3 regions of the Lysinibacillus parviboronicapiens genome follow, and region 2 is predicted to be linked to each of the others. Evidence: a T-box and tRNA genes for the amino acid it is inferred to sense, from the RefSeq annotation. Region 2 holds a T-box; the other regions hold tRNA genes.

Region 1 (6,540 bases), 1.8 Mb from region 2:
TAGGGGGTTTCCGCCCCTTAGTGCTGCAGCTAACGCATTAAGCACTCCGCCTGGGGAGTACGGTCGCAAGACTGAAACTCAAAGGAATTGACGGGGGCCCGCACAAGCGGTGGAGCATGTGGTTTAATTCGAAGCAACGCGAAGAACCTTACCAGGTCTTGACATCCCATTGACCACTGTAGAGATACAGTTTTCCCTTCGGGGACAACGGTGACAGGTGGTGCATGGTTGTCGTCAGCTCGTGTCGTGAGATGTTGGGTTAAGTCCCGCAACGAGCGCAACCCTTGATCTTAGTTGCCATCATTTAGTTGGGCACTCTAAGGTGACTGCCGGTGACAAACCGGAGGAAGGTGGGGATGACGTCAAATCATCATGCCCCTTATGACCTGGGCTACACACGTGCTACAATGGACGATACAAACGGTTGCCAACTCGCGAGAGGGAGCTAATCCGATAAAGTCGTTCTCAGTTCGGATTGTAGGCTGCAACTCGCCTACATGAAGCCGGAATCGCTAGTAATCGCGGATCAGCATGCCGCGGTGAATACGTTCCCGGGCCTTGTACACACCGCCCGTCACACCACGAGAGTTTGTAACACCCGAAGTCGGTGAGGTAACCTTTTGGAGCCAGCCGCCGAAGGTGGGATAGATGATTGGGGTGAAGTCGTAACAAGGTAGCCGTATCGGAAGGTGCGGCTGGATCACCTCCTTTCTAAGGATATTTTCGGAATACAAACCTTGGGTTTGTAAGATTACGTTTTGCGTTCAGTTTTGAAGGTTCATTCTTCTGAATGAATAACTTCAAAACTTGTTCTTTGAAAACTGGATAAAACGACATTGAAATAGTAACAAACACATTTATTTTTTAAGTTTTTTAGGCTTAATAACAGATAATGTAGGGTTTCAAGACACAAGTAGTTCTAGGAAGCAAGCGAGAGAGGAAAGGAGCGTACCTTAGTACGTGACTGACTGAACGAGTGAAGCTGACAACGAAATACGCAGTGTATTGGAAGCCGACGTAGGTTAAGTTATTAAGGGCGCACGGCGAATGCCTTGGCACTAGGAGCCGAAGAAGGACGGCACTAACACCGATATGCTTCGGGGAGCTGTAAGTGAGCTTTGATCCGGAGATTTCCGAATGGGGGAACCCACTACGTTTAATCGCGTAGTATCTTGACGTGAATACATAGCGTCTTGAAGGCAGACCCAGGGAACTGAAACATCTAAGTACCTGGAGGAAGAGAAAGAAAAATCGATTCCCTGAGTAGCGGCGAGCGAAACGGGAAGAGCCCAAACCAAGAGGCTTGCCTCTTGGGGTTGTAGGACACTCAATACGGAGTTACAAAAGAATGAGTTAGATGAAGCGACTTGGAAAGGTCCGCCAGAGCAGGTAAAAGCCCTGTAGTCGAAAGTTCATTCCCTCCTGAGTGGATCCTGAGTACGGCGGAACACGTGAAATTCCGTCGGAATCTGGGAGGACCATCTCCCAAGGCTAAATACTACCTAGTGACCGATAGTGAACCAGTACCGTGAGGGAAAGGTGAAAAGCACCCCGGAAGGGGAGTGAAAGAGATCCTGAAACCGTGTGCCTACAAGTAGTTAGAGCCCGTTAATGGGTGATAGCGTGCCTTTTGTAGAATGAACCGGCGAGTTACGATTACGTGCGAGGTTAAGTTTTAGAAGACGGAGCCGCAGCGAAAGCGAGTCTGAATAGGGCGAATTAGTACGTGGTCGTAGACCCGAAACCAGGTGATCTACCCATGTCCAGGGTGAAGGTAAGGTAACACTTACTGGAGGCCCGAACCCACGCACGTTGAAAAGTGCGGGGATGAGGTGTGGGTAGCGGAGAAATTCCAATCGAACCTGGAGATAGCTGGTTCTCTCCGAAATAGCTTTAGGGCTAGCCTCGTGATGAGAATACTGGAGGTAGAGCACTGTTTGGACTAGGGGGCCATCCCGGTTTACCGAATTCAGACAAACTCCGAATGCCAGATATTTATACACGGGAGTCAGACTGCGAGTGATAAGATCCGTAGTCAAAAGGGAAACAGCCCAGACCACCAGCTAAGGTCCCAAAGTAATCGTTAAGTGGAAAAGGATGTGGCGTTGCATAGACAACCAGGATGTTGGCTTAGAAGCAGCCATCATTTAAAGAGTGCGTAATAGCTCACTGGTCGAGTGACGCTGCGCCGAAAATGTATCGGGGCTAAACGATTCACCGAAGCTGTGGATTGACATCTACGATGTCAGTGGTAGGAGAGCGTTCTAAGTGCGTTGAAGTCAGACCGGAAGGACTGGTGGAGCGCTTAGAAGTGAGAATGCCGGTATGAGTAGCGAAAGACGGGTGAGAATCCCGTCCACCGTATGACTAAGGTTTCCTGAGGAAGGCTCGTCCGCTCAGGGTTAGTCGGGACCTAAGCCGAGGCCGATAGGCGTAGGCGATGGACAACAGGTTGATATTCCTGTACCACCTCCTCACCGTTTGAGAAATGGGGGGACGCAGTAGGATAGGGTAAGCGCGCCGTTGGTTGTGCGCGTCCAAGCAGTAAGGCGTGTGTGTAGGCAAATCCGCACACTGTAACGTTGAGCTGTGATGGCGAGTCCTTTAAGGACGAAGTTCCTGATTTCACACTGCCAAGAAAAGCCTCTATCGAGGTGAGAGGTGCCCGTACCGCAAACCGACACAGGTAGTCGAGGAGAGAATCCTAAGGTGTGCGAGAGAACTCTCGTTAAGGAACTCGGCAAAATGACCCCGTAACTTCGGGAGAAGGGGTGCTCTTGAGCGTGCAAGCGCATGAGAGCCGCAGTGAATAGGCCCAGGCGACTGTTTAGCAAAAACACAGGTCTCTGCAAAACCGTAAGGTGACGTATAGGGGCTGACGCCTGCCCGGTGCTGGAAGGTTAAGAGGAGTGGTTAGCGCAAGCGAAGCTGCGAATTGAAGCCCCAGTAAACGGCGGCCGTAACTATAACGGTCCTAAGGTAGCGAAATTCCTTGTCGGGTAAGTTCCGACCCGCACGAAAGGCGTAACGATCTGGGCACTGTCTCAACGAGAGACTCGGTGAAATTATAGTACCTGTGAAGATGCAGGTTACCCGCGACAGGACGGAAAGACCCCGTGGAGCTTTACTGTAGCCTGATATTGAATTTTGGTACAACTTGTACAGGATAGGTAGGAGCCAGAGATCTCGGAGCGCCAGCTTCGAAGGAGGCGTCGGTGGGATACTACCCTGGTTGTATTGAAATTCTAACCCATGCCCCTTAGCGGGGCAGGAGACAGTGTCAGGCGGACAGTTTGACTGGGGCGGTCGCCTCCTAAAAGGTAACGGAGGCGCCCAAAGGTTCCCTCAGAATGGTTGGAAATCATTCGTAGAGTGTAAAGGCACAAGGGAGCTTGACTGCGAGACCTACAAGTCGAGCAGGGTCGAAAGACGGGCTTAGTGATCCGGTGGTTCCGCATGGAAGGGCCATCGCTCAACGGATAAAAGCTACCCCGGGGATAACAGGCTTATCTCCCCCAAGAGTCCACATCGACGGGGAGGTTTGGCACCTCGATGTCGGCTCATCGCATCCTGGGGCTGTAGTCGGTCCCAAGGGTTGGGCTGTTCGCCCATTAAAGCGGTACGCGAGCTGGGTTCAGAACGTCGTGAGACAGTTCGGTCCCTATCCGTCGTGGGCGTAGGAAATTTGAGAGGAGCTGTCCTTAGTACGAGAGGACCGGGATGGACACACCGCTGGTGTACCAGTTGTCTTGCCAAAGGCATCGCTGGGTAGCTATGTGTGGACGGGATAAGTGCTGAAAGCATCTAAGCATGAAGCCCCCCTCAAGATGAGATTTCCCATTACGCAAGTAAGTAAGATCCCTCAAAGACGATGAGGTAGATAGGTTCGAGGTGGAAGTGTGGTGACACATGGAGCTGACGAATACTAATCGATCGAGGACTTAACCAAAATGTTTGAAACATTCAATGCACCGTTTATCCAGTTTTGAAAGAATAAGTTCTTTTAACTAAATAAGTGAAGTGATGATGGCAAAGAGGTCACACCCGTTCCCATACCGAACACGGAAGTTAAGCTCTTTAGCGCCGATGGTAGTTGGGGGCTTCCCCCTGCGAGAGTAGGACGTCGCTTCGCTTATTTTTTATGTGGAGGATTAGCTCAGCTGGGAGAGCATCTGCCTTACAAGCAGAGGGTCGGCGGTTCGAGCCCGTCATCCTCCACCATTTTTGCCGGTGTAGCTCAGTTGGTAGAGCAACTGACTTGTAATCAGTAGGTCGTGGGTTCGACTCCTATCGCCGGCACCATGTATTGCCGGAGGGGTAGCGAAGTGGCTAAACGCGGCGGACTGTAAATCCGCTCCTTAGGGTTCGGCGGTTCGAATCCGTCCCCCTCCACCAGTTTTTAATTCATAGGGGCATAGTTCAACGGTAGAATAGAGGTCTCCAAAACCTTTGGTGTGGGTTCGATTCCTACTGCCCCTGCCAATTAATTTCATGGCGGTTGTGGCGAAGTGGTTAACGCACCTGATTGTGGTTCAGGCATTCGTGGGTTCGATTCCCATCAGTCGCCCCATTTTAGAATATTGCAAGTTGTAAGCCAATGAATTTTGATTTATTATAAAAAGGTTCAGGTCTACAAAATCCACCATTTATATATTGTTACGGAGGTATACCCAAGTCTGGCTGAAGGGATCGGTCTTGAAAACCGACAGGCGGGTAACACCGCGCGGGGGTTCGAATCCCTCTACCTCCTCCAGTTTATATTTTATAAATGGTGTTCTAAAAGCTCGGTATAAATAATATTGTCGTGGGGTGGAGCAAATCGCAATACGAATATTGCGATTAACGTCGACGCAAGCAAAGCGTGGAAGACGTCATCTTACATTAAGCGTATCATCATGTTATTTATAACGATTCATATTATCGCGGGGTGGAGCAGTGGTAGCTCGTCGGGCTCATAACCCGAAGGTCGTTGGTTCAAATCCGGCCCCCGCAACCAAATGGTCCCGTGGTGTAGCGGTTAACATGCCTGCCTGTCACGCAGGAGATCGCCGGTTCGATCCCGGTCGGGACCGCCATTTTTATAATAAGAGATTCATGATAAGCAAAAAGATTGAAGAAGCAAACGAGTGCATGAAGGAGCGTACTTAAGTACGTGACTGAATAAACGAGACTGGCTGATAAAGATATTTGCAGCTTAGCATGGAACGTATGGGTCAGTAGCTCAGTTGGTAGAGCATTAGATTGAAGCTCTAAGTGTCGGCGGTTCGATTCCGTCCTGACCCACCATATATGCGGGTGTAGTTTAATGGTAAAACCTCAGCCTTCCAAGCTGATGTCGTGAGTTCGATTCTCATCACCCGCTCCAAAATGGGCCTATAGCTCAGCTGGTTAGAGCGCACGCCTGATAAGCGTGAGGTCGATGGTTCGAGTCCATTTAGGCCCACCATTATTCCGAAGTAGCTCAGTTGGTAGTAGCACCTGACTGTTAATCAGGTTGTCGCAGGTTCGAGTCCTGCCTTCGGAGCCATGGCCCCTTGGTCAAGCGGTTAAGACACCGCCCTTTCACGGCGGTAACACGGGTTCGAATCCCGTAGGGGTCATCAAGCATGTAGCATGTTGTTGCTATATGCTTTTTTTTGATTTTTTTGTGTCCTACGTGAGTTTACGCCTACAGTTATAGATTGTAGAGGGGTATAACAATCTTTTTCATCATTCTTTAATGGAGATAAAGTCTAAGATTTTATAGTGGCAAAAATATAATTGAAAAAAGTATGAGCTTAAATTTGAACAAAGTATTTCATATATGCAATATGTATGTTTTCTAGTAGATTTTTTCATGGTGAATCCTGTGCCATTGTTCTAATATGAGAATAGATGGAGGAAATCGACATGAATTTACTAGAGGTACAGCGGTTTTTAGCACTTTATCAATCAGAACAAAATGAGTCCGAAACATGGCTGGCAAATAGATTACAACAGGTGGAATCTGAAGGGGAGTATAACCCGACAACAGAAGAATTAGTTTTTGGAGCACGGGTAGCATGGCGTAACAGTAATAAATGCATTGGTCGTTTATTTTGGCAATCGCTACATGTTGTTGATGCACGTGATATCTTAGATGAGCAGTCCATTTTTGAAACTTTGCTGGCACATATTCAGTATGCAACAAATGATGGGAAAATCCGTCCGACAATTACGGTGTTTGCACCAGAACGTGTGCGTATATGGAATCATCAGCTTATTCGTTATGCAGGCTATGAAACGCAAGAGGGAATCGTTGGTGATTCACATTCTATCGCTTTCACAAAAATATGCAAATCGCTAGGCTGGCAAGGTGAGGGAACAGCGTTTGATGTATTGCCCCTGATTGTGCAAGTAGATCAGCGAACACCACAATTATTTACAATCCCACCTGAATATATTTTAGAAGTCCCTATTCGTCATCCACAATATTCAAAGGTCGAGGCGCTTGACTTAAAATGGTATGCTGTACCAATTATATCGAGCATGCGCTTTCAGATGGCAGGAATTGATTTTCAA
Region 2 (6,540 bases):
TGGACGCATTTATCTTCGTATTACGAGCACATTATTATAATAATTATACAGGCGATTATCAGCAAGCATTAATGGAAATAGAACGCTTTAAAGCTCTCCACCATGGCGATGTCCAAAAACTGGATGAAAATTTTTATTATGCAGAAAAAGGGAAATCCCTCTATTTTCTTGGTCAGTATTTAGAGGCAAAAGAAGCATTTGAGCACTATAAAGCAATCCCAATGTACATCTCCCATCCATATGATTTGTTAAGTATGAATGAGTGCTTCTCCTATAAAGCCCTTAACTATGCACAACTTGGTGAGTTAACAACAGCTTACGAAATCGCCAAAAAAGCCTATATGGATTCCAAGGATTTAGTCGACCTTCCCTATAAAGATAAGATTAAGGAAACATATTTAACGATTAAAGCACAGATTAATTCCGTCTAGTAATATGCACTAAACATAAAGGGATTGCACGCAATATGTAAAAGTGCAATCCCTTTAAATAAATCATTTTCTAGTTATGAGAATGTCATCCCCTATCCTTTCTTATTTCTTTTTGTATTTTACGCAGTGCTTTTTTCGAACCGCGCTCGATATCATGCTGTAACTTTCGGTCTTGATAATCCACAAATAATGTATCTAAATCATAGCCTTCTGGATATAATTCGTTGGCCTGCACCTCTAAAGCCAATCGCTTCACATTGACTTCCATGAAATTGCCTTGATAGAACACGGCGATATTATTGTAAGGGTCCATTTCTTGATAGACAATGCCATAGTCATTGTAATCTAATAATTTCACACGGTCCCCTTTTTGAAATGCATAATTGTCTTGCTTTTGTACTTTGACAATCTTCGGCTTTCTTATTTTATCTTCATGCACACGTTGTAAGTGATAATCCTTATTTTCCATGTATGCTTGTGCTCTTTGTAGCACAGTTTCACGCATATTCATTTTTCTCGAAATCCACAGGGCGTTACTGTCACCGGATGTACCGATCATCAGCTTATACATCGGCTCTAATGTGTCGCTATTAAAGCGCATGGCGGCATTCATAAAATCACGATGCATTTCTGAAAAACGTTTAATTTCGCCATAGTGCGTAGTTGCCACTGTGATACAACCCATTTGATAAAATTCCTCTAAAATGGCGATTGCAAGTGCCGCCCCTTCGTTCGGTTCCGTTCCACTTCCAATTTCATCAAACAGTAAAAGCGTATTATTATTGGATGCGCGCATAATTTCCGAAAGGTTTTTCATATGCGATGAAAACGTACTAAGTGCATTTTCGATGCTTTGATTGTCACCAATATCTACAAAAATATGGTCGAACACTGCCAATTCGGTCGTCTTATCTGCGCTAATATGAAAACCGGACATGGCCGCCAACGTTAATAAACCGATTGTTTTCAAAACTACCGTTTTTCCGCCGGCATTTGGCCCTGTTATAATTAGGCTACGATAATCTTTGCCTATACCAAAATTAAGTGGTACAGCCTCTCCAGTTAGAAGTGGATGTTTACAATTCACTAATTTTATATAGCCATGGTCATTTAATGTGGGTGCTAGGCCATTAATGTGTTTACTAAATTTTGCTTTGGCAAACACCATATCGTATTGGCTAATCAGTTCCATATTGATGTTGATTGCTTGAATATTCTCCAACAACAATCCCGAAAGTGTCGCTAAAATTTGATATTCTTCTATCGCTTCTTCCGCTTTTAGACTTGCAAGCTCCCCATTTAATTTTGTCACGGTATTAGGTTCTATAAAGACCGTCGACCCTGTAGAGGAAATTTCAATAACTGTACCGGGTACATGATTTTTAAAGGATGCTTTAATGGGAATGGTATAACGATCATCTTTTTTACTAATAAAGAATTCTTGAATATACGTTTTATTGGCACTATTATTTAAAAATTTAGCTAAGCGTTCTTTAATTTTTTCTTCCGTTGTTTCGATATGGTTGCGAATTCGCTTTAAGTCTCTGCTTGCTGCTGCATCCACCCGATTTGCCTTAATGGAAAAATTAATTTCTTCTTCCACACTTTTAAATTCGGACATCGAAATTGCGTAAGAAGCTAACAAAGGTGCAAAAAATTCTTTATCCTGCATAAATTTTTTAATCTTCCTACATCCTCTTAAAAAATCTGATACGTTTATGAGCTCACTTGGATCAAGAATAATGCCTTTTTCAAGGTTTTTAAGTGTATGGTCAATATTGGTGACGCCTAAAAATGGGACATGCCCTTCTGCATCCAAGATTGCGCGCGCTTCTGTTGTTTCGTGTAAACGGTTGTGTACGACTGTCAAATTCGAGCTCGGTGTCAACTTATCCAATAATTGCTTCCCTAACCCACTGACACAAAAAGATTTTACTAGCTGTTTTAATTCGTTATATTGTAACTTTTCAAAAGTTGTTTGATTCATGTTCAATTCTCCTCACGATGATTTTTCCTATCACAATGAAGATACCTACCCATTAGATGTCAATTATCTGTCAACTATAGCATTGGGTTATTTTCTTATTCAGTTTACTTATAAACACAAAAAAGCTGTGGGGATACCACAGCTTCCTTTACAGTTACAAGGCATGTGCAAATAGAATCAAGCGAACATTCAGTATTCGCTCATTCAAGATTACACGCTTTATAAAGTATTGTAGGTATCTTCATAGGTTTTGAAATAAATCCATGACAAAATTAGGGGTGGTTTTGATACATATCCCCCGTCGTCATCTCTTTACTTCATTTAGTTTTGCCTATTTAGAACCTACCGCACTCACAAAAAGCACCTCGCATTTATTTATAGTTCGTTTCATTATCATCTAATTGATTGCATTCATAATACTATATGCCAATCAAAAAGTAAAGTTGCTTCGTTTTGGCGTTTTTTGACGATGAAAGTAAATGACATCGTTTAGTCATTAAAATTAAGGAAGTCATGTGGAGAAATCCTCATTTATAATCCTCCATAAAACGGTTGAGCTTATGAAGCTAGAGCCAAGACTTTTACTGACCCTTCCTGCATAACATTTATATAGAATAGGAAAGGATGATGCCTTATCCGTAAAAAAGGAATCTTTTTTGTGGTAACGGTCATATTCATATGTGGGTCATTCTTAATGCTAGATATTTTTTTCAACACATCAGATGATAGTGGTCGTGTTAATTTTGCCAATCACCAAAAATTGTTGGCGGAAGTTGCGAAGATTGATGCACAAATAACCGAAACTGAACTTTCAAATAAAATTGTTAGTAGGTTAAACGAGCATGGCTATACGTTGGCTGGAGGCGTAGGATACACTATTTACCCAGATAAACAAATAATTGCACTGTTAATGTATGATGGTGATGCAATGAATACAGAAAGAGAAAGAGAAATTCACAATATCGTAAACATTGTAGCAGAAGAAAACGGTTTTCATTCCTTTGACATCGAAATACAAAATGCCGCTAATAAATAAATAACCCTGCCACTAAACCTGCTAGACCAAGATAAATCAGCGACTGCACTTAAACAATGAATACTCGAAATTGGTTGACAATTAGAGATGTAAAGTTATAATAAGTATCAATATCTGCATAACGAAGATTTGTTTCATGCATTTCGGAGTATAAGAGTAAAAGCGTTGAAGAGAACGAGTAGCTTTAATGGAACTTACAGAAAGTAGCCGGTTGTTGAGAGGCGCAAGGAAAGTTAAGGTGAATACATCTTGGAGCTGCGTACCGAACTTATAGTAGGCTACGACGGGGTTGCACCCGTAATCAATGCATGGGTATCGCATATAGCCGTACCTATTGAGGAGAGTTATGTGAATAGCTCTCAAATAAAGGTGGTAACACGTTCATACACGTCCTTTAGGTTTATTCCTAAAGGGCGTTTTTTGTTTTTCTCTTATAGAATCTGTCAGATTAACATTTGAAGGAGTTGTTAGAGATGTTGTTAGAACCACAAGAGCAATTAGCAATCATTAAGAAAGGGACAGACACAATTGTTCATGAAGAAGAATTACTGGCAAAATTAACGCGTTCATTCGAGAAGAAAGAACCGTTGACAATTAAATTAGGCCTTGATCCTTCAGCACCGGATATTCATTTAGGTCATGCCGTTGTTCTACGCAAAATTAAGCAAATGCAAGATTTAGGACATCAGGTAGTCATTTTGATTGGGGACTTTACTGGTCGCATTGGTGACCCAACAGGAAAAGCAAAAGGTCGTGTGGCACTGAGTGATGCAGTAGTTAAGGAAAACGCCCACACCTATTGCGCGCAAATCTTTAAAGTATTAGATAAGGATAAAACAACGGTCCGTTTTAATAGTGAGTGGTTATCAAAATTAACGTTTGAAGAAGTTATTCAATTAGCAGCAACGACTTCGGTAGCGCGCATTTTAGAACGAGATGATTTTCAAAAACGTTACAAAAATCAAGTGCCTATCGGAGTTCACGAATTTTTCTATCCGTTAATGCAAGCGTATGATTCCGTCGAAATTTCCGCAGACATTGAGTTAGGCGGCACAGACCAAACTTTTAATATTTTAATGGGTCGAACATTACAAAAGCATTTAGGGTTAGAAAAACAAATTGCCATTTTCATGCCTCTACTAGAAGGTTTAGATGGGGTTGAAAAAATGAGTAAAAGTCTAGGGAACTATATCGGTGTCAACGAGGCACCCGAAACAATGTTTAAAAAAGTGATGGAAGTGCCCGATCATTTGATCATTAAATATTTTGAATTGGCAACAGATGAGCATCCTCAGTTCATCAACATGATTCAGGAACGTTTAGAAAACGGGGAAAACCCCCGTGATGTGAAATTACAATTAGCCGAAATAATTACCTCGTTATATCATGGTAAAAATGCGATGAAGGAAGCTAAAGTCTATTTTGAAACCGCCTTTCAAAAACGGGAAATCCCAGAAAATATTCCTAGTCTGATAATTGAAATCGGACATGAAAAGATTGCCGACATCATTCCTGAACTGATTACCATGGATTTTGTTCAAAGTAAAAGCGAATTTGTAAGGTTAATCAAACAAAATGGCGTATCATTAAACGGGGAAAAAATTCTAGCGGACGATTTAGATCATATATTAATGAACAATGACGTGTTACAAATTGGCAAGAAACGATTTCTAAAATTTATTAAATAACGAGCGACTAAAAAAATCAAAAACATGCACTAAACGAAAATTGTTTCATGCATGTTTTTTCGCCATAATCGTGCCCTGTTCTAGTTACTATTCTTGATGACTTTAAACATTCCGGTCATATTAGGAGAGTGGTTATAAAAATCATATTTTTCATAAAATTCACCTTTACCTGCTGATGCAAATAACCCGACAAATGCCTTATCAGGTGCATTTTTTTCTAGATAACTTACTAATGAATTCATAATGTCTTTCCCAATTCCTTGTCCTTGATATTCTGGATGAACAACGACGTCTTGGATATAAAAATAGTTTACACCGTCTCCAACAATTCTCCCCATTCCAAGAATATTGTTATTATCTTTAACGATAACGAAAAGATCGAATGTTGAATTGATGTCTCTGCCACATCAAAATTCATATAATCTCCCCACCCTACACTCGAACATAAATAGATGTATTCATCTAGTGTTGGCTTTGTATGATGTAGATCATAATAGACAGCGTGGCATTTTTTCATCCTTAGCAAGGGATGAATCGGGGTAAGGTATCCTATGTGCAATCTGTTTTACACATAAAAAGGACCTGTAGAAAATTTCTACAAGTCCTTTTATTACGCGGATTTATGATGGGCTCTTCTCGTTTCGATGATTTTTGAGCCAGAGAATAATAATAACGCTATCCAAATAATACTAAACGCCATTAATTCTACTTGGCTAAATGGCTCCTTATACAGCACAACACCTAAAATTAAGACAATTGTTGGCGCTACGTATTGTATAAAGCCCAATAAATAGAGCGGAATATTTTGTGCGCCTTTGGCAAATAAAATTAAAGGCACCGCTGTGACAATACCACTTACAATCATCAAAATATCTGTTTGTACATTCACATGTAAGAAAGAAGCTTGGCTTGTTGTAAATAGATAGATGTAATACCCTAGTGCAAAAGGTAGGATAAACAATGTTTCAATCGCAAGACCTCTAGTTGCATCAATGGTAATTTTCTTTTTCAGCACACCATAAATGGCGAAGGTTAATGCAATCAGTAATGCGACCCATGGAATAGAGCCGTAGTTCAATGTCAAAATAATGACAGCGATAAAGGCAATACCTGTAGCAGCCCACTGTGCACGGCTAAGTGTCTCTTTGAAGAAAACTACGCCAAAAATAACTGATAACAATGGGTTAATGTAGTAACCTAGGCTTGTCTCAATCAAGTGTTCATGCGTTACAGCCCAAATATATAAATACCAATTCATTGAAATGACAAAAGAAGCTCCCGCTAGTAGCCAAAAAAGCTTCTGATGCGTCCATAAATATTTTAAATCTGCCAGTAGCTCTTTACGCATACCGATAAGTACTACTGCTATCACCGTAAACACAAAGGACCAAATCACGC
Region 3 (6,540 bases), 2.1 Mb from region 2:
CGTCTTGAAGGCAGACCCAGGGAACTGAAACATCTAAGTACCTGGAGGAAGAGAAAGAAAAATCGATTCCCTGAGTAGCGGCGAGCGAAACGGGAAGAGCCCAAACCAAGAGGCTTGCCTCTTGGGGTTGTAGGACACTCAATACGGAGTTACAAAAGAATGAGTTAGATGAAGCGACTTGGAAAGGTCCGCCAGAGCAGGTAAAAGCCCTGTAGTCGAAAGTTCATTCCCTCCTGAGTGGATCCTGAGTACGGCGGAACACGTGAAATTCCGTCGGAATCTGGGAGGACCATCTCCCAAGGCTAAATACTACCTAGTGACCGATAGTGAACCAGTACCGTGAGGGAAAGGTGAAAAGCACCCCGGAAGGGGAGTGAAAGAGATCCTGAAACCGTGTGCCTACAAGTAGTTAGAGCCCGTTAATGGGTGATAGCGTGCCTTTTGTAGAATGAACCGGCGAGTTACGATTACGTGCGAGGTTAAGTTTTAGAAGACGGAGCCGCAGCGAAAGCGAGTCTGAATAGGGCGAATTAGTACGTGGTCGTAGACCCGAAACCAGGTGATCTACCCATGTCCAGGGTGAAGGTAAGGTAACACTTACTGGAGGCCCGAACCCACGCACGTTGAAAAGTGCGGGGATGAGGTGTGGGTAGCGGAGAAATTCCAATCGAACCTGGAGATAGCTGGTTCTCTCCGAAATAGCTTTAGGGCTAGCCTCGTGATGAGAATACTGGAGGTAGAGCACTGTTTGGACTAGGGGGCCATCCCGGTTTACCGAATTCAGACAAACTCCGAATGCCAGATATTTATACACGGGAGTCAGACTGCGAGTGATAAGATCCGTAGTCAAAAGGGAAACAGCCCAGACCACCAGCTAAGGTCCCAAAGTAATCGTTAAGTGGAAAAGGATGTGGCGTTGCATAGACAACCAGGATGTTGGCTTAGAAGCAGCCATCATTTAAAGAGTGCGTAATAGCTCACTGGTCGAGTGACGCTGCGCCGAAAATGTATCGGGGCTAAACGATTCACCGAAGCTGTGGATTGACATCTACGATGTCAGTGGTAGGAGAGCGTTCTAAGTGCGTTGAAGTCAGACCGGAAGGACTGGTGGAGCGCTTAGAAGTGAGAATGCCGGTATGAGTAGCGAAAGACGGGTGAGAATCCCGTCCACCGTATGACTAAGGTTTCCTGAGGAAGGCTCGTCCGCTCAGGGTTAGTCGGGACCTAAGCCGAGGCCGATAGGCGTAGGCGATGGACAACAGGTTGATATTCCTGTACCACCTCCTCACCGTTTGAGAAATGGGGGGACGCAGTAGGATAGGGTAAGCGCGCCGTTGGTTGTGCGCGTCCAAGCAGTAAGGCGTGTGTGTAGGCAAATCCGCACACTGTAACGTTGAGCTGTGATGGCGAGTCCTTTAAGGACGAAGTTCCTGATTTCACACTGCCAAGAAAAGCCTCTATCGAGGTGAGAGGTGCCCGTACCGCAAACCGACACAGGTAGTCGAGGAGAGAATCCTAAGGTGTGCGAGAGAACTCTCGTTAAGGAACTCGGCAAAATGACCCCGTAACTTCGGGAGAAGGGGTGCTCTTGAGCGTGCAAGCGCATGAGAGCCGCAGTGAATAGGCCCAGGCGACTGTTTAGCAAAAACACAGGTCTCTGCAAAACCGTAAGGTGACGTATAGGGGCTGACGCCTGCCCGGTGCTGGAAGGTTAAGAGGAGTGGTTAGCGCAAGCGAAGCTGCGAATTGAAGCCCCAGTAAACGGCGGCCGTAACTATAACGGTCCTAAGGTAGCGAAATTCCTTGTCGGGTAAGTTCCGACCCGCACGAAAGGCGTAACGATCTGGGCACTGTCTCAACGAGAGACTCGGTGAAATTATAGTACCTGTGAAGATGCAGGTTACCCGCGACAGGACGGAAAGACCCCGTGGAGCTTTACTGTAGCCTGATATTGAATTTTGGTACAACTTGTACAGGATAGGTAGGAGCCAGAGATCTCGGAGCGCCAGCTTCGAAGGAGGCGTCGGTGGGATACTACCCTGGTTGTATTGAAATTCTAACCCATGCCCCTTAGCGGGGCAGGAGACAGTGTCAGGCGGACAGTTTGACTGGGGCGGTCGCCTCCTAAAAGGTAACGGAGGCGCCCAAAGGTTCCCTCAGAATGGTTGGAAATCATTCGTAGAGTGTAAAGGCACAAGGGAGCTTGACTGCGAGACCTACAAGTCGAGCAGGGTCGAAAGACGGGCTTAGTGATCCGGTGGTTCCGCATGGAAGGGCCATCGCTCAACGGATAAAAGCTACCCCGGGGATAACAGGCTTATCTCCCCCAAGAGTCCACATCGACGGGGAGGTTTGGCACCTCGATGTCGGCTCATCGCATCCTGGGGCTGTAGTCGGTCCCAAGGGTTGGGCTGTTCGCCCATTAAAGCGGTACGCGAGCTGGGTTCAGAACGTCGTGAGACAGTTCGGTCCCTATCCGTCGTGGGCGTAGGAAATTTGAGAGGAGCTGTCCTTAGTACGAGAGGACCGGGATGGACACACCGCTGGTGTACCAGTTGTCTTGCCAAAGGCATCGCTGGGTAGCTATGTGTGGACGGGATAAGTGCTGAAAGCATCTAAGCATGAAGCCCCCCTCAAGATGAGATTTCCCATTACGCAAGTAAGTAAGATCCCTCAAAGACGATGAGGTAGATAGGTTCGAGGTGGAAGTGTGGTGACACATGGAGCTGACGAATACTAATCGATCGAGGACTTAACCAAAATGTTTGAAACATTCAATGCACCGTTTATCCAGTTTTGAAAGAATAAAAAAGTGATGATAAAACACTTGTAATTATAATAAAATATGTTATAATAAATAATGTCTTTCATATAGTCTAGTGATGATGGCAAAGAGGTCACACCCGTTCCCATACCGAACACGGAAGTTAAGCTCTTTAGCGCCGATGGTAGTTGGGGGCTTCCCCCTGTGAGAGTAGGACGTCGCTAGGCTATACATAATATCATTCCGAAGTAGCTCAGTTGGTAGTAGCACCTGACTGTTAATCAGGTTGTCGCAGGTTCGAGTCCTGCCTTCGGAGCCATTCTTGGAGAGTTGTCCGAGTGGCCGAAGGAGCACGATTGGAAATCGTGTAGGCGGTTAACACTGTCTCAAGGGTTCAAATCCCTTACTCTCCGCCAGCAAACTTTAGGATTACAGTTCCAAATGGGCCCCTTGGTCAAGTGGTTAAGACACCGCCCTTTCACGGCGGTAACACGGGTTCGAATCCCGTAGGGGTCACCATTTTCAATACCCAGATGGAGGATTAGCTCAGCTGGGAGAGCATCTGCCTTACAAGCAGAGGGTCGGCGGTTCGAGCCCGTCATCCTCCACCATTATTTATATATTCTAATAGTATTATCGCGGGGTGGAGCAGTGGTAGCTCGTCGGGCTCATAACCCGAAGGTCGTTGGTTCAAATCCGGCCCCCGCAACCAAATGGTCCCGTGGTGTAGCGGTTAACATGCCTGCCTGTCACGCAGGAGATCGCCGGTTCGATCCCGGTCGGGACCGCCATTTTTTAAAATATGGGTCAGTAGCTCAGTTGGTAGAGCATTAGATTGAAGCTCTAAGTGTCGGCGGTTCGATTCCGTCCTGACCCATCATATTTTTTTGCCGGTTTAGCTCAGCAGGTAGAGCAACTGACTTGTAATCAGTAGGTCGTGGGTTCGATTCCTATAGCCGGCACCATGTAATCCCGGAGGGGTAGCGAAGTGGCTAAACGCGGCGGACTGTAAATCCGCTCCTTAGGGTTCGGCGGTTCGAATCCGTCCCCCTCCACCAGTTTTTATTTTTATAGGGGCATAGTTTAACGGTAGAATAGAGGTCTCCAAAACCTTTGATGTGGGTTCGATTCCTACTGCCCCTGCCAATGCATATTATGGCGGTTGTGGCGAAGTGGTTAACGCACCTGATTGTGGTTCAGGCATTCGTGGGTTCGATTCCCATCAGTCGCCCCATTTAATTTAATATAAACGATAGTAATATGGCGGTTGTGGCGAAGTGGTTAACGCACCTGATTGTGGTTCAGGCATTCGTGGGTTCGATTCCCATCAGTCGCCCCATTTTCATAAAATTATCTTTTGGGGTATAGCCAAGCGGTAAGGCAACGGATTTTGATTCCGTCACGCCCTGGTTCGAATCCAGGTACCCCAGCCATTTATTGCGGAAGTAGTTCAGTGGTAGAACACCACCTTGCCAAGGTGGGGGTCGCGAGTTCGAACCTCGTCTTCCGCTCCAATTTTTATGGCGGCATAGCCAAGTGGTAAGGCACAGGTCTGCAACACCTTTATCACCGGTTCAAATCCGGTTGCCGCCTCCATAATGTTTTTTAACAACAATCGGATTATCCGATTTTTTTTATCTCTAAGGTCTCATGCCGGTGTGGCGGAATTGGCAGACGCGCACGACTCAAAATCGTGTTCCTTTGGAGTGTCGGTTCGACCCCGACCACCGGTACCATTAAATGATTAATTACAAGACTTCAACGATTATGTTGAGGTCTTTTTTCTTTGTTCGTAGCATAGCAAAATTATTTATAAACTTGATCTGTACTTGATTGCAGGGAATACCATCCATATCAGGTAAGGCTATAAGCTTTATAGTATAATTTCATTTATACAACAAGGAAATGGGGCATAGGTTTATGGAATTAAATGATTTTCAATTGTGGATAAAAGATTACTATGAAACACGAGGGTGGTCAGACTTAAATATCTTTACACGGATCGGCTTTTTGGCCGAAGAAACGGGAGAAGTAGCACGTGCGATTCGAGCACTTGAAATAGGAAGAGACCGACCAGATGAAAAGGTAGGTTCCTATGAAGAGAATAAACAAGAATTAGTAGAGGAACTTGGCGATGTATTAGGAAATATCATTGTGATTGCCAATAAGTATGATATTTCACTTGAGGAAATTTTCAGTGCCCATCAAGAAAAATTACTAAAGCGCTACAAAGGATAAGATGAAATCTGCGTAGTTACCGTGAACTATATAATTGGAAAGGGACCAAATGATTATCCTCATGGAACTCATATTCTAATTGAAGATGATGCAAGATGCTATTTCAAAAGCTAAGGAACATGGTGCGATAATCGTCTGAGATAAAATGGAGTTTAATAATTTTTATCTGGCATATTTGGTTGATCCTACTGGACTTGGTCTAGGTTTAACACAAAAGAAATAATTAATAAAGTCATTGAATGTAAAATACAATGATGCCCCCCTCTACAGCTTATAGTAGAGGTTTTTTTTTTGCTACAGACTAGATAGAAGAAAAAATCACCTATATTTCTCAGGCGTAAAAGGATAAGACAATGGGTATGGGTAAGTAATACAAATGGATAGGTGGATGTCATGAAATATCAAAGAATATAATAAACAACGTTATTGCTATGCTATTTTTGGAGATTATATCTAATTGTTGTTGATGGAGAATAGGATAAGAAGGATGAAAGAAAAATAGGGGGAATGACATGAATAAAATTACTAAGATTCTGTGTGTGGCTGTGCTTTCTGTATGGATATTACAAATTCAACCGGTTTATGCAGCCAGTTTTAAAGATGTAACATCCGAAAATGTGTTAGCAACTGAAATTGATTATTTAGTAGAAAGAGGCATTATCAAGGGGTATCCTAATGGCATGTTTAAACCAAATGACTATGTGACAAAGGCACAAGTAGCTGTAATGTTAACACGAGCGCTAGGATTGAAGACAACGAACGTAAAAAATCCGAAATATCTAGATGTACCAACAACACATATCTATTTTAAAGAAATAGCGGCTACGCAAAATGAAGGAATTTTCGATGCAACAAAGAAATTTAAACCAGATGGTACGCTTTCTAGAGGAGAAATGGCGATTGTTTTACAAAGGGCCTTTAAACTAAAAGGATCAAATTCGTATCAATTTACAGATGTTACAGAAAAGACAATAGGATATAAGGAAATTTTAGCAATTGCGAATAATAATATTACAAGGGGTTATCAGGATGGTTCATTTAAACCAAATTTATCGCTAACACGAGCACATTTTTCAGCATTTATGGCCCGAGCCTTAACACTTTCAAAAGTGAATCTTTTAAAGGATCCTGCGTATGTATACACGTATGCTTTTTATTCGCCTGATAAGGATATGAGGTATACATTAAATTATCAATATAGCCATAACGATAATAAAAATGACGTATGGACGGTTACAAATAGGAGTACGCAAGAGCCATTTAATGATGAACTGCTTTATGGCGACGATACTGTATATGGACAAGCAATTGCTGCAGATTTTAGCACGCATTATGATTTATTTATAGAATTGCCGCTGCGAATTGGTGTAATTGTACATGAAGATGATGATGGGCCTGTAAATGGTAATCGAATTACAGTTAAAACGACGGATGGGACAGTTCGAGCAGGCGGAGTCAACTATAAAAACGTCGCTATATTAGAAGAAACCTTTATATATAGTGATGTAGTGAAAACCTACTATTTTGTAGATGGTATC

The links. A T-box is a leader RNA that pairs with one kind of tRNA and senses whether it is charged. The one in region 2 lies ahead of tyrS (tyrosine--tRNA ligase), so its partner is inferred to be a tRNA-Tyr.
Positions count from the first base shown of each region.
Region 1: it encodes a tRNA-Tyr, which carries the amino acid that the T-box ahead of tyrS (tyrosine--tRNA ligase) is inferred to sense. The anticodon was not compared.
Region 3: it encodes a tRNA-Tyr, which carries the amino acid that the T-box ahead of tyrS (tyrosine--tRNA ligase) is inferred to sense. The anticodon was not compared.

Region 1 covers NZ_CP073713.1:274,352-280,891, forward strand. The annotation lists rRNA gene C9J31_RS01440 (16S ribosomal RNA) at 1-711, shown strand, start outside; rRNA gene C9J31_RS01445 (23S ribosomal RNA) at 1,021-3,949, shown strand; rRNA gene rrf (5S ribosomal RNA) at 4,017-4,132, shown strand; tRNA gene C9J31_RS01455 (tRNA-Val) at 4,146-4,221, shown strand; tRNA gene C9J31_RS01460 (tRNA-Thr) at 4,227-4,302, shown strand; tRNA gene C9J31_RS01465 (tRNA-Tyr) at 4,312-4,395, shown strand; tRNA gene C9J31_RS01470 (tRNA-Trp) at 4,409-4,482, shown strand; tRNA gene C9J31_RS01475 (tRNA-His) at 4,495-4,570, shown strand; tRNA gene C9J31_RS01480 (tRNA-Ser) at 4,661-4,753, shown strand; tRNA gene C9J31_RS01485 (tRNA-Met) at 4,922-4,996, shown strand; tRNA gene C9J31_RS01490 (tRNA-Asp) at 5,000-5,075, shown strand; tRNA gene C9J31_RS01495 (tRNA-Phe) at 5,211-5,286, shown strand; tRNA gene C9J31_RS01500 (tRNA-Gly) at 5,292-5,365, shown strand; tRNA gene C9J31_RS01505 (tRNA-Ile) at 5,370-5,446, shown strand; tRNA gene C9J31_RS01510 (tRNA-Asn) at 5,451-5,527, shown strand; tRNA gene C9J31_RS01515 (tRNA-Glu) at 5,529-5,600, shown strand; gene C9J31_RS01520 (nitric oxide synthase oxygenase) at 5,890-6,540, shown strand, end outside.
Region 2 covers NZ_CP073713.1:2,065,213-2,071,752, reverse strand. The annotation lists gene C9J31_RS09775 (helix-turn-helix domain-containing protein) at 1-431, shown strand, start outside; gene C9J31_RS09770 (endonuclease MutS2) at 517-2,418, opposite strand; gene C9J31_RS09765 (hypothetical protein) at 3,113-3,454, shown strand; T-box leader at 3,611-3,852, shown strand; gene tyrS (tyrosine--tRNA ligase) at 3,928-5,142, shown strand; partial or broken gene C9J31_RS09755 (GNAT family N-acetyltransferase) at 5,223-5,659, opposite strand; gene rarD (EamA family transporter RarD) at 5,753-6,540, opposite strand, start outside.
Region 3 covers NZ_CP073713.1:4,118,847-4,125,386, reverse strand. The annotation lists rRNA gene C9J31_RS20015 (23S ribosomal RNA) at 1-2,760, shown strand, start outside; rRNA gene rrf (5S ribosomal RNA) at 2,876-2,991, shown strand; tRNA gene C9J31_RS20005 (tRNA-Asn) at 3,007-3,083, shown strand; tRNA gene C9J31_RS20000 (tRNA-Ser) at 3,089-3,180, shown strand; tRNA gene C9J31_RS19995 (tRNA-Glu) at 3,209-3,283, shown strand; tRNA gene C9J31_RS19990 (tRNA-Val) at 3,300-3,375, shown strand; tRNA gene C9J31_RS19985 (tRNA-Met) at 3,402-3,476, shown strand; tRNA gene C9J31_RS19980 (tRNA-Asp) at 3,480-3,555, shown strand; tRNA gene C9J31_RS19975 (tRNA-Phe) at 3,569-3,641, shown strand; tRNA gene C9J31_RS19970 (tRNA-Thr) at 3,654-3,729, shown strand; tRNA gene C9J31_RS19965 (tRNA-Tyr) at 3,739-3,822, shown strand; tRNA gene C9J31_RS19960 (tRNA-Trp) at 3,837-3,910, shown strand; tRNA gene C9J31_RS19955 (tRNA-His) at 3,923-3,998, shown strand; tRNA gene C9J31_RS19950 (tRNA-His) at 4,028-4,103, shown strand; tRNA gene C9J31_RS19945 (tRNA-Gln) at 4,123-4,197, shown strand; tRNA gene C9J31_RS19940 (tRNA-Gly) at 4,204-4,278, shown strand; tRNA gene C9J31_RS19935 (tRNA-Cys) at 4,287-4,360, shown strand; tRNA gene C9J31_RS19930 (tRNA-Leu) at 4,417-4,500, shown strand; gene C9J31_RS19925 (MazG nucleotide pyrophosphohydrolase domain-containing protein) at 4,685-5,002, shown strand; gene C9J31_RS19920 (S-layer homology domain-containing protein) at 5,515-6,540, shown strand, end outside.